Regions from separate parts of the Kurthia sp. 11kri321 genome, predicted to be linked through region 2. Evidence: riboswitches for the same ligand, from Rfam matches in the RefSeq annotation. Region 2 holds a riboswitch; each other region holds the start of a gene.
What was found. A riboswitch is a leader RNA that binds a small molecule or an ion and turns the genes downstream of it on or off. The one in region 2 is predicted to bind S-adenosylmethionine.
Positions count from the first base shown of each region.

Region 1: another riboswitch for S-adenosylmethionine. It lies ahead of ASO14_RS03340 (methionine ABC transporter ATP-binding protein); the one in region 2 lies ahead of ASO14_RS13240 (O-acetylhomoserine aminocarboxypropyltransferase/cysteine synthase family protein).
Region 3: another riboswitch for S-adenosylmethionine. It lies ahead of metK (methionine adenosyltransferase); the one in region 2 lies ahead of ASO14_RS13240 (O-acetylhomoserine aminocarboxypropyltransferase/cysteine synthase family protein).

Region 1 covers NZ_CP013217.1:639,069-643,360, forward strand. Annotated here, with positions in the region: gene ASO14_RS03320 (arsenate reductase family protein) at 99-458, shown strand; gene gcvH (glycine cleavage system protein GcvH) at 541-921, shown strand; gene ASO14_RS03330 (toprim domain-containing protein) at 1,140-1,493, shown strand; gene ASO14_RS03335 (thioredoxin family protein) at 1,499-1,807, shown strand; SAM riboswitch class I at 1,865-1,974, shown strand; gene ASO14_RS03340 (methionine ABC transporter ATP-binding protein) at 2,069-3,094, shown strand; gene ASO14_RS03345 (methionine ABC transporter permease) at 3,087-3,764, shown strand; gene ASO14_RS03350 (MetQ/NlpA family ABC transporter substrate-binding protein) at 3,789-4,292, shown strand, end outside.
Region 2 covers NZ_CP013217.1:2,649,908-2,654,199, forward strand. Annotated here, with positions in the region: gene ASO14_RS13235 (homoserine dehydrogenase) at 1-961, opposite strand, end outside; gene ASO14_RS13240 (O-acetylhomoserine aminocarboxypropyltransferase/cysteine synthase family protein) at 1,188-2,477, opposite strand; SAM riboswitch class I at 2,600-2,713, opposite strand; gene nfsA (oxygen-insensitive NADPH nitroreductase) at 2,951-3,688, shown strand; gene ASO14_RS13250 (5-oxoprolinase subunit C family protein) at 3,737-4,292, opposite strand, start outside.
Region 3 covers NZ_CP013217.1:736,368-740,659, reverse strand. Annotated here, with positions in the region: gene ASO14_RS03920 (hypothetical protein) at 352-654, opposite strand; gene metK (methionine adenosyltransferase) at 913-2,109, opposite strand; SAM riboswitch class I at 2,363-2,480, opposite strand; gene pckA (phosphoenolpyruvate carboxykinase (ATP)) at 2,748-4,292, shown strand, end outside.

The sequences.
Region 1 (4,292 bases), 950 kb from region 2:
AGTATGGAATTTATAGATGAATCTGTGATGAAATAGGTTGCACCTTTTCTAATAGATTTATACAATAAGGATATTCAATAAGAATGGAGTGAATGATCGTGACAATCACTGTGTATCATTATCCAAAATGTACAACTTGTAAAAAAGCAATTGCTTGGTTAAAGGCAGAAGGCGTTGCATTTGATACAAAAGATCTTGTGACAGAAACACCAACAGCTGAAGAAATAAAAGAGATGCAAGAAAAAAGTGGTTTACCGCTTAAAAAATTCTTTAATACATCGGGTATGAAATATCGGGAGTTAGGATTAAAAGATCGTTTGGCAGAAATGTCAGAATCCGAACAATTAGAGTTATTAGCAAGCGATGGCATGTTGATTAAACGCCCAATTACGTACGATGGAGAGCGTGTCACAGTCGGCTTCAATGAAAATAAATTTATTGAAAATTGGAAAAAATAACTAAAATGACTTGTATTTGCAGAAAAAATATGTAACACTATAGATGAAATTAACATTACATATTTCATGGAGGGGTAAAAAAATGAGCATTCCAACTAATTTACGTTATTCAAAAGAGCATGAGTGGGTTTTACAAGAAGACGGTACAGTACGTATCGGTATTACAGAATTTGCACAATCTGAACTAGGTGACATCGTATTCGTTGAACTACCATCTGTAGGCGATGAATTAACAATCGATCAACCATTCGGTAGCGTTGAGTCTGTAAAAACAGTTTCTGAGCTATATGCACCACTTTCAGGTGAAGTAGTAGAAGTAAATGAGGAGTTAGAAGATAGCCCAGAGCTAGTAAACGAATCACCTTACGAAAAAGCTTGGATGGTTGTCGTAAAACCTTCTGACGCTGCACAACTAGAAGCTTTATTAACTGCTGAACAATATGAAGAAGTAGTCGCAGGTTAATAGCACCCCTTTCATGTAGGTGCGCGTTTTCATGCCGATTTGATTAGAAGACACTGATTTCAGTTGTCTTCTTTTTTTTATTTTTTGTAAAGTATGTAAAGTTTTTTCTATGCGCTTTTTTTATAAGCACTATTCCTACAAAAATATACCGAAAATATGGTATAAATAAAGTAAGAAAGAACAGAAAAAAGAATAAGGAATCAGATGGGATGGTGTGTATGAAGATTATTGAGAAAGTCCTCATTGTAGAAGGTAGACAAGATTGTTTACAGTTAAAGCCTATTTTGAATGAACCTGTTGAGATTGTCTGTACAAACGGAACCGTAAGTCCTCATCGTTTAGATGAACTATTACAACCTTATGAGAGTTGTGATTTTTATGCATTTTTCGATGCAGATGATATGGGCGAGAAACTTCGTAAGCTTGTACAACAAGAATATCCCAATACACATCATCTTTATACATTACCGCGTTACGGTGGTGTTGAACGCACGCCGCGTTATCATTTAGCAAAAGTGTTACAAGGAGCTAAATTTAAGATTAAGTCAGGTTACTTATTAGATAAAGGATGACAATAATGCAAGAATGGACACGTGAACAATGGGAAGAGCAAGTGAAGTCCCAAGAAAAAACAGCTTTTTACCTCTATACACCAATGTGTGGGACTTGCCAAGTTGCATCAAGAATGATGGATGTAACGGAGCAAGCAATCGAACATGTTTCAATGGGAAAAGCCAACTTAAATTATATGGAGCAATTAGCGTATGACTTTGAAATTGAAAGTGTACCTTGCCTTCTTATTACGCAAAATGGCGAGTTAGTAGAGAAAATTTATGCCTTTCAGTCAGTACCACATTTATTTGAAAAAATTTTAAAGAAGTATTGACCTTTCAATTTAGAAGTGATAAAGTATCTACAATAACTAAATGAACTTAATTCGTTGCTCTTATAAAGAGAGGTGGAGGGAAGTGCCCTATGAAGCCCGGCAACCATCACATTATGTGAAAAGGTGCCAATTCACGCAAGGACTGTATGGTCTTTGAGAGATGAGAGAACGGTTTAGCATATTTTATGATGTTTAAACCCTTCTGTTGTCTGACAGAAGGGGTTTTTTTATGAATAAAGTTCGAAAAAGGTGGGAAACAATTTGATTCAACTCAGCAATGTGACAAAACAATATAAAACTTCAAATGGTCCCCTCACAGCTGTCGATCAAGTAAACTTAACTATCCAAGATGGTGAAATCTTCGGTATTATCGGTTACAGTGGTGCTGGTAAGAGTACGATGATTCGTTTATTTAATGGCTTAGAGAAACCAACAAGTGGTTCTGTAATTGTAAATGGTGAAGATATTTCAAAAATTAAAGGCGCTAAACTTCGTGCAGCACGTCATAAAATTAGTATGGTATTCCAACATTTCAATCTACTTTGGTCAAGAACAGTAGAAGAGAATATCGCTTTTCCTTTAGAAATTGCAGGTATTGATTCAGCTGCGAAAAAGAAGAAAGTAGCTGAATTAATTGAACTTGTTGGGTTAACAGGACGCGAAAAGGCTTATCCATCACAATTATCAGGTGGTCAAAAACAACGTGTAGGGATTGCGCGTGCACTTGCAAATGACCCAGAAGTATTACTCTGTGATGAAGCTACATCAGCATTAGACCCTGAAACAACGGATTCAATTTTAGACTTATTACGCAGTGTAAATGAAAAACTCGGTATTACGATTATTTTAATTACACATGAGATGCACGTTATTCGTAAAATCTGTCATCGTGTAGCCGTAATGGAGCAAGGGAAAGTCGTAGAAGAAGGCGATGTTCTTCAAGTATTCGACGCACCACAAGCACCTGTTACACAACGATTCGTTCAACAAGTAACGAATACAGTAGGGCAACAAGAGTCGATTGAACAAATTAAAGAACAATACCAACATGGAAAGTTAATTAAATTATTCTTTGTCGGCTCAAAAACAGAGCAACCGATTATGACACAACTCATTCGTCAGTTTAATGTCGATGTAAATATTGTACATGGCAATATATCTCCGACAAAAAGTGGTCCATACGGTACGTTAATCGTACAACTTGCTGGAACAGATGAAGAAGTTGAAAAGGCAGTAGCTTATTTAACTGCTGAAGGAATTAAGTCGGAGGTGATGTCACATGAATAATGAGGCAACAGGATTATTCCCAAATGTTGATTGGGAAGGAATGTGGCAAGCCACGCTAGAAACACTTTATATGACAGGTGTTTCAACAATTATTACATTTATTTTAGGTCTAGTGCTAGGGATTATTTTATTCTTAACAGCACCGCACCAATTATGGGCGAATAAGGTTGTGAACTTTTTAACAGGAGCAATCGTGAATATTTTCCGTTCGATTCCGTTCGTTATTTTAGTTATCTTATTAATTCCATTTACAATTTTCTTAATGGGAACAATGCGTGGTGCAAATGCAGCATTACCAGCACTTATTATCGGTGCTGCACCATTCTATGCACGTATGGTATTGATTGCATTAAAAGAGATTGATCGTGGTGTGATTGAAGCAGCTCGTTCAATGGGAGCAACAACAGGAACAATCATTTGGAAAGTACTCATTCCAGAGTCTTTACCAGCGTTAATTTCAGGGATTACAGTGACGGCAGTTGCTTTAGTAGGTTATACAGCGATGGCGGGCATCATTGGTGCGGGTGGTCTAGGTTACCTAGCCTTCCAAGATGGTTTCCAACGTAGTCAAAACGACGTAACATTCGTCGCAACAGTATTGGTATTAGTTGTTGTATTCATCATTCAATTCATTGGAGATTTGATTACAGCAAAAATTGATAAACGATAAAGCAAAGAAAAGGGGAAATGAATCATGAAAACATCAAAAAAATTAGTAGCAGGTCTTTTAACAGCAGCACTAGCACTTAGTTTAGCAGCATGTGGTTCTTCAGAAAAATCAGGAGACGGCGATGAAAAAGTAATTAAAATCGGTGCTTCAAACGTACCACACGCTAAAATTCTTGAACAAGCAGAACCAATTCTTGAAAAAGAAGGCATTAAATTAGAAATCGAACCATACCAAGATTACATCTTACCGAATAAAGATTTAGATTCAAAAGATTTAGATGCGAACTTCTTCCAACACATTCCTTATTTAGAAGATCAAATCAAATCAAATGGTTATGATTTTGAAAGTGCTGGTGGCGTACACATCGAGCCAATCGGTATCTACTCTCAAAAGTATAAAAAATTAGAAGACCTTCCTAAAGGCGCGACAATTCTAGTATCAAACTCTGTAGCAGACCAAGGTCGTATTTTAACATTACTTGAAGCAAAAGGCTTAATCACGTTAAAAGACGGCGTTAAAAAATCAACA
Region 2 (4,292 bases):
GTTTCGATAGCATACTCGCGTAATCTTCTACCATTACAGAAGCAGTTGGATACATACCTGCACCAGGACCTACTAATGTAATCTTACCGATATAGTTCGTATCAAGTGCGACTGCATTATCGACGCCATCAATTGCATATAACGGATGTGCTGCATCAACAAGTTGAGGTCCAATTTCTGCATGAATTTTACCGTTTTCATCAATAGAAACTTCTGCAATATGGCGATAGCGTTGGCCATTTGCATCTGCTTGTTGTACTTGTTCCAATGTAATTTCAGAAATACCTACCACTTTTACATCTTCCCAGTTCGGTTGTTTACCGAATGCGAGCGCACTTAAAATCATTAGCTTTTTGAAAGCATCTTGTCCTGAAATATCATTATATGGATCTGCTTCTGCATATCCTAAATCTTGTGCATTTTTTAAAGCTGTTTCGAATGAAATACCTTCTGTACGCATTTGCGTTAAGATATAATTCGATGTGCCATTTAAAATACCTTGAATGTGTACTACATCATTCACACGTAAGATTGTCTCCATTGTTTTAATTACCGGTACACCACCTGCAGTAGTTGCTTCAAAACCTACTTGTACACCGTATTTTTTCGCCTTCTCTTGTAGCGCTTGACCAAATTTAGCAAACATGACTTTATTTGCAGTAATAACGTGCGCCCCTTTTTCAATTGCTGCATCTAAATAACCATATGCTGGTTCTTCTCCAACAATTGCTTCAAAGACAACGTCTAATTGCGGCAATGCTAAAATATCTTCAAAACGATTCGTTAATAAAGACGCATCTACACCTTCGCGCTCTTTTGAAACATTATGGACTAAAATTTTTGCTACTTCGATGTCCACACCCAGTGTTTCTTTCAATTGCTTTCGCTTTTCTTTCAAAATGTTAAAAATGCCTTCTCCTACCGTTCCGAACCCTAGGATTGCCACCTTCACTGCTGTCATATTGTTCGCCTCCAATGATTAAATTTAATTTGTTTATTTTGAACGTTCATTTCACAACTTAATGAAAATTCTAACGTATTTAAAGACATATTTCAAGAAAATTCTTTTTCAGAAGGACAATTGTTTTTTCTAAGAGGTCACTAAATACTGAATTTTAGAAAGTAAAAGGAACTGCCTACAACGGATTGAGTCAGTTCCTTCTATTATATATAACTGATTTTAGAACCTATTTTGCGACCACTGTTACTTGTTGGAATGCTTGCTCTAACGCATGAGTTAGATCTTCTGCATTTTCAAGGCCGATTGATAAACGAATGAGTTCTTCTGGCACACCTGATTGAATAAGTTCTTCTTCATTTAATTGTTGATGTGTTGTTGAAGCTGGATGAATAATTAATGAACGCGCATCGCCTACATTGGCTACATGTGAGAATAGTTCAATCGCATCAATGAACTTGCGACCTGCTTCACGCCCACCTTTAATGCCAAATGTTAAAACAGAACCTGCACCATTTTTTAAATATTTTTCTACGAGTGGCGCATACTCGCTATCTTCAAACCCATTATAGTGTACCCATTCCACTTGTTCATGGTTGCGTAAGAATGTCGCTACTTTTTGTGCATTTTCATTATGACGTGGCACACGTAAATGAAGTGTCTCTAAACCTTGTAAAAAGTTAAAGGCTGCATCTGCACTTAATGTCGGACCGAAGTCACGTAATAATTGAACGCGTAAACGTGTTGCAAACGCTGCATTCGGTGCATCCACACCATAGCGAATACCATGATAAGAAGCATCTGGTTCTGTATAGTCTGGGAATTTACCTTGCGTCCAGTCGAACTTCCCTGCATCCACTACAATTCCACCGATTGTTGTACCATGTCCACCAATCCACTTTGTTGCAGAGTGAATCACAAGATCTGCACCATGTTCAATCGGGTTACATCCAACTGGTGAAGCAAATGTATTATCGACGATGAGTGGAATTTGATGTTCATGTGCAATTTTTGCAAATGCTTCTAAGTCAACTACTGATAAACTTGGATTTCCGATTGTTTCAACATATAGCGCTTTTGTGTTCTCTTGAATCGCTTCTGCAAACTTCTCAGGTTCGCGCTCATCAACGAATGTTGTTGTAATACCGTAACGTGGAAGTGTATTCGCAAATAAATTGTACGTGCCACCATATAGACTATTCGCAGCTACAATATGATCTCCTGCACGCGTAATATTTAAAATACTAAATGAGATAGCAGCCATACCTGAAGATAGAGCGACTGCTGCTGTTCCTCCTTCTAATAAGGCAACACGTTTTTCAAACACATCAACTGTTGGATTCATAATGCGTGAATAAATATTGCCTGCTTCTTCTAAAGCAAATAATTTACGAGCATGTTCTGAATCATTAAATTGATATGCAGTTGTACGATAAATAGGTACTGCAATCGCTCCTGTTACGGGGTCTGATGATTGTCCGCCGTGTACGGCTAATGTTTCTTTTTTGAATTCTGTCATATATGATTCCTCCTAAAATGAATTATGATGATGGACATCGGAATAAGGAATTATAGGAGAAGGATTTTATAAAAAAAGCCCTCTTCTTAGGTAAGAAGAGGGCTGTATCGAACATGGTCCTCCCCTTATCTGTCAGATCCGATAAAAAATCTGTAGGAATTAGCACCTTGGTTTCAAAAAAAGAAACTGGTTGCTGGGCATCGCAGGGCCTATCCCTCCGCCACTCTTGATAAAGGTTTTAAACATATAATGTTTCCATCAATTTCTATCTAGTATAGTCATCTATTTTTCATTCGTCAATCTTTTTTCTGAAAATTTTTATTATACTGATTTAATTCTTTTAAAATACAATTTTATTTTTAAATAAAAATTACTAAAAAACTTTTTAAAATGAATCAAAGGTTTTCGAATAAGATGAGCATTTATGGTAGCATAGTCTTTGAATACAAATGACAATAGGAGTTGAATGAATCATGAATCAAGTAAAAGAATTATTACGTAGTCATACTTCTGTCCGTAAATATACAGGCGAAGAAATTCCAAAAGAAGTGGTATATGATTTAATCGAAACTGCACAGATGGCTGCAACATCACACTTTGTACAAGCATATAGTGTGATTCATGTGACAGATCCTGAGAAAAAAGCGAAACTTGGCGAATTATCGAATAATGATTTCCAATTCAAAACAGCTGGCGCTTCTTTCCTATTCTGTGTAGACTTCAAGCGCCTTCAAATTGCTGGTCAAAAATACGATATTGATATTACAGCTGATTCAGCTGAAAATGTCTTAGTCGGTGTAGCAGATGTTAGCTTATTTGCTCAAAACTTCGTCATCGCAGCTGAAGCTGAAGGCTACGGTATTTGCTATATTGGTGGCGCACGTAATAATCCAAAAGAAATTAGCGAATTATTCAACCTACCTGAATACGTCTTCCCGATGTTTGCGATGACAATCGGCAAACCAACGAAAACAAATGATACAAAACCACGTTTACCAGTGGAAGCAATTGTACATGAAAATGGTTATGACGTAGAAAAATATGACGCACTATTAACACAATATGATAAAGAACTTGGCGAGTACTACTTAAACCGTAATGCTAATCAAAAAGTAACGAACTGGACGAAACAAATGGCGGATTACTTAGTAAACCAGCAACGTCCGTTCATTAAAGATTTCCTTGCTTCACAAGGCTTCACGTGGAAATAGTCTAAATACAAGAAAGAATCACACTTATGATTGTGCGATTCTTTCTTTTTATTTTTTCAATTGAATCGATACTTCAATATGATTTAGCTGTTGTTCTAAATCATATAAAGCTTCATATGCTTCATCAAGTGTCACGCGTTCAAAACGAATTTGGTCACCTGGCTTCATTTGCCCGAAACGATGTAAGTCAGCTGAAATCACCTGCCCAATTCGAGGATAACCACCTGTTGTTTGACGATCTGCTAATAAAATGATGGGTTGTCCATCATTCGCTACTTGAATCGTTCCATTCGTTACTGCTTCTGAAACCATCTCTTGTTGCACATCTTTTTGAAGCTTAAACCCTTTTAAACGATACCCCATACGGTCAGATGACATAGCAACATCAAAATGAACACGTTCAAAATTTTGTTGTGTAGCTGTTGTAAACCATTGATATTCATTCCCTTCGACGAAACGAATGCGGTGCCTTTTACGTGCTTTTTTATAAAAATCAGGTCGGACATGCCACGAAACTGTACTAAAATATTCGTTTTTAATCGGTAATACAGGTGTATCCCAATTTGTATTCATTAATTGTATTTCATCTTGTTCTTGAAGCGCA
Region 3 (4,292 bases), 1.1 Mb from region 2:
ATCAGACCATACCTCCTTATTCATTTTTTACCATCTCCATTATTTTCCCTTATTCCATAATTTTACTCATAAAACACCTAGGAATTTTCAATCAAAATACAAAAAGAGCGTAAGATAAGAATGTTTTTAATACAGTAAATCCCGTATAGTTTTTCGTAACCATACGGGACTATCCATTAGTGTCAACTTTCATTTTGCAAAGCGAATAGAAATAAGCAAGAAAAAATGAAACAGCTTATTGTAAATCTTATCACTATATCGAATAGCAGTTGTGAGAATAGCTTGAATTATTTTTTATATGTTCAAATGATTTAATTTTAGATACTTTGATTTTACTCTATTAGAGTATTTTTAAATCGTTTTTCTTAGTACACTTTCCGGAAAATAGACACGGTCAGTTTGACGTGAGCCATCTGGTTGGACATTATATTTTATATAAATCATCTTACTCAACATGTTTTGAAGTGTATTTGTTAATAAATCTTTTTTATTTTTTTCTGTTACTTCACAGTAAATCAACTTATTCGTGCCAACACCATTGTTTACATATAGTGTAAACAAAACAGATGAATTGAAATAATAAAATATATTTTTACGAATGGTTATATTGATTGTGCCATTTGCATTAAATATTTTCGCATGCTTTTTACTCATCTTAAATGTATTTTTTCGATTAATGTATTCGACCAATTCATTGCATGAATCGGATCTTTTCGTAAATTATAAAAAAACATTCGACCGAATAATTACTTAGTTGTGTAATTTTTTATACGAATATTTATGCGTACCAATCGCGCATAGTATATTTGAAAACTCATTCTTACACTATTTTATACTGCTAAAAATTGATGTGAAAGATAAAAAAATGGCAGGAGTTTCATGTTTTTGCATGACTCCTACCATTTTACTTTATTATTTTAAAAGTTTTGCTTTTAATGCATCTGCTTTGTCTGTTGCTTCCCATGGAACATTTAAATCCGTGCGTCCAAAATGACCATAAGCTGCTGTTTGTTTATATATAGGACGACGTAAATCAAGCATTTTAATAATACCTGCTGGACGTAAGTCAAATAATTCACGAACAGCTTCTACAAGTTCTGCTTCTGTTACTTTGCCTGTGCCGAATGTATCGATTGCGATTGATACAGGTTGTGCTACACCGATTGCATATGCTAGCTGTACTTCTGCTTTATCTGCAAGACCAGCAGCTACGATGTTTTTCGCTACATAGCGCGCTGCATAAGCACCTGAGCGGTCAACTTTTGTAGCATCTTTACCAGAGAATGCACCACCACCATGACGTGCATAACCACCGTAAGTATCAACAATAATTTTACGACCTGTTAAACCTGCATCACCTTTTGGTCCACCAATTACAAAGCGACCTGTTGGATTAATAAAGTATTTTGTATCTGCATCTAATAATTCAGCAGGTACAACTTCCGCAATCACATGTTTACGAAGGTCTTCATTGATTTGTTCTAATGTTACTTCCTCATCATGTTGTGTTGAGATAACGATTGTATCCACACGTACAGGGTGGTTATTTTCATCGTATTCTACCGTTACTTGTGTTTTACCATCTGGACGTAAATACTTTAATAATCCTGATTTGCGAACTTCTGTTAAGCGACGTGATAATTTATGCGCTAGGCTAATTGGTAGCGGCATTAGTTCAGGTGTTTCATTATTTGCATAACCGAACATTAAACCTTGGTCGCCAGCACCGATTGCTTCGATATCTTCATCTGTCATGCTTCCTTCACGTGCTTCTAAAGCTTGGTCAACACCTTGTGCGATATCAGGTGACTGTTCACCGATTGCCACAAGTACAGCTAGGTTTTCTGCATCAAAACCATATTTACCACGTGTATAACCGATTTCTTGAACTGTTTCACGAACAATTCCTTTAATATCTACATACGTAGATGTTGTAATTTCTCCTGCTACTAACACAAGTCCTGTTGTAACAGTTGTTTCACATGCTACACGAGCATTTGGATCTTTTGCGATGATTGCATCTAAAATCGCATCTGAAATTTGGTCACAAATTTTATCAGGGTGTCCTTCCGTAACACTTTCTGATGTAAATAATCGACGTTGAGCCATAATTGGTTTCCTCCTATACGAGATCGCCTCGAAAAAAGATACGGTACTCTTTATCCATGTGTGTTTCTTCTATATAAATGTAGAAAAAACTCCAAGCCAGCCTATGCTGCTTTTTACACGAGGATTTTTTATAGAAAGTGCCAGTATATACGTAATAAAAAGGTAGTTGTTCCACCACCATATATTTTGAAATAAAAAAACCCTCTCACTCATACAGTATGAGAGAAAGGGGTTATTTCGTAAGCACCTTTCACTCTTATCGTTCAAGGAATGAATCCTTGCATTCAGATTAGCACCAGCGCATCTCGTGAAATGAAATGCAGGTTGCCGGGTTTCATAGGGCCTGACCCTCCACCAGCTCGGGATAAGAGTATCCGTTCATAGCCTATGTTAGTAGAATTATACGTCGATGTCAACCTCAATCTGAATATGACTTAAATGTTATACCTATATATAGAGTGTTTTAAATAAAGTATATATATAATTTGTCCTAAACATGGTAAAATGTTAAAAAAATAAAAAAACATATCATATTAGTATAGACTAATTCTTTTAATGTGTTATACTAATTCCATAAATGATGACTAACCACATTTGTGGGTACAATAAATACGAAAAAAGGATGGTATATACACATTATGAATTCAGTAGAAATGATGAATGAACTGAACACACTTCTATCAGGTAATAACATTAAAGAACAACTAACTGTTCCAGAATTAGTTGAAAAAGCAACATCTCGCGGTGAAGCGATTTTAACAGTTGATGGTGCATTACGTGCTAACACAGGTAAATATACAGGTCGTTCTCCTAAAGATAAGTTTATGGTTGAAGAAGCGTCTTCAAAAGATCATATTGATTGGGGTTCAGTAAACCGTCCAATCTCATCTGAAGTATTTGATGCCCTTTATACAAAAGTAATTAATTATCTTAAAGAAAAAGAAGAAGTGTTCGTATTCAAAGGTTTTGCTGGTGCTGACGCTGAAACACGTTTAGCAATCCGCGTTGTGAACGAATATGCTTGGCATAATCTATTTGCACATAATCTATTCATTCGTCCAACAGAAGAAGAAGCTGCAAACCATATTGCTGATTTCACAATCGTATCAGCTCCAACATTCCATGCAAACCCAGCTATAGACGGTACAGAATCAGAAACATTTATTATGGTTTCACTTGAAAAGAAAATTATCTTAATCGGCGGTACAGAATACGCAGGAGAAATGAAAAAATCAATCTTCGGTATTATGAACTACTTATTACCACAACAAGGTATTTTATCAATGCACTGCTCAGCAAACGTTGGTGAAAAAGGTGATACAACTTTATTCTTCGGACTTTCTGGTACAGGTAAAACTACTTTATCTGCAGACGCAAACCGTAAATTAGTTGGTGACGATGAGCATGGTTGGTCAGATAATGGCGTATTCAACATTGAAGGTGGTTGCTATGCAAAAACAATCAACCTTTCAGCTGAAAAAGAACCTGAAATTTATAACGCAATTCGTTTCGGTACAGTACTTGAAAACGTAGTAGTAGATGAAGAAACACGTATCCCAGATTATGATGATGAAACACCTACTCAAAATACACGTGCTGCTTATCCGATTACGAATATTGATAATATTGTATTACCATCTGTTGCAGGTCACCCAAATACAATCATCTTCTTAACTGCAGATGCATTTGGTGTATTACCTCCAATCTCTAAATTAACAAAAGAACAAGCAATGTATCACTTTATCTCTGGCTTCACTTCAAAAACACCTGGTACAGAACGTGGTGTTGTAGAACCAGAACCAGCATTCTCTACTTGCTTCGGTTCTCCATTCTTACCATTACCAGCAACAGTATATGCTGAAATGTTAGGTAAGAAAATTGATGAACATAATGTTAATGTATTCCTAGTAAACACTGGTTGGACTGGTGGTTCATTCGGTACAGGTACACGTATGAAACTTTCTTATACACGTGCAATGGTTAATGCTGCAATCGAAGGTAAATTAAATGATGTACCAACTGAAAAAGATGCATTCTTTGGTTTAGCAATTCCAACTTCAATTGAAGGCGTACCAACTGAATTATTAAATCCTCGCAATGCTTGGGCTGATAAAGATGCTTATGACATCAAAGCAACACAACTTGCTGGTATGTTCCACGAGAACTTCAAAAAATTCGGTGAA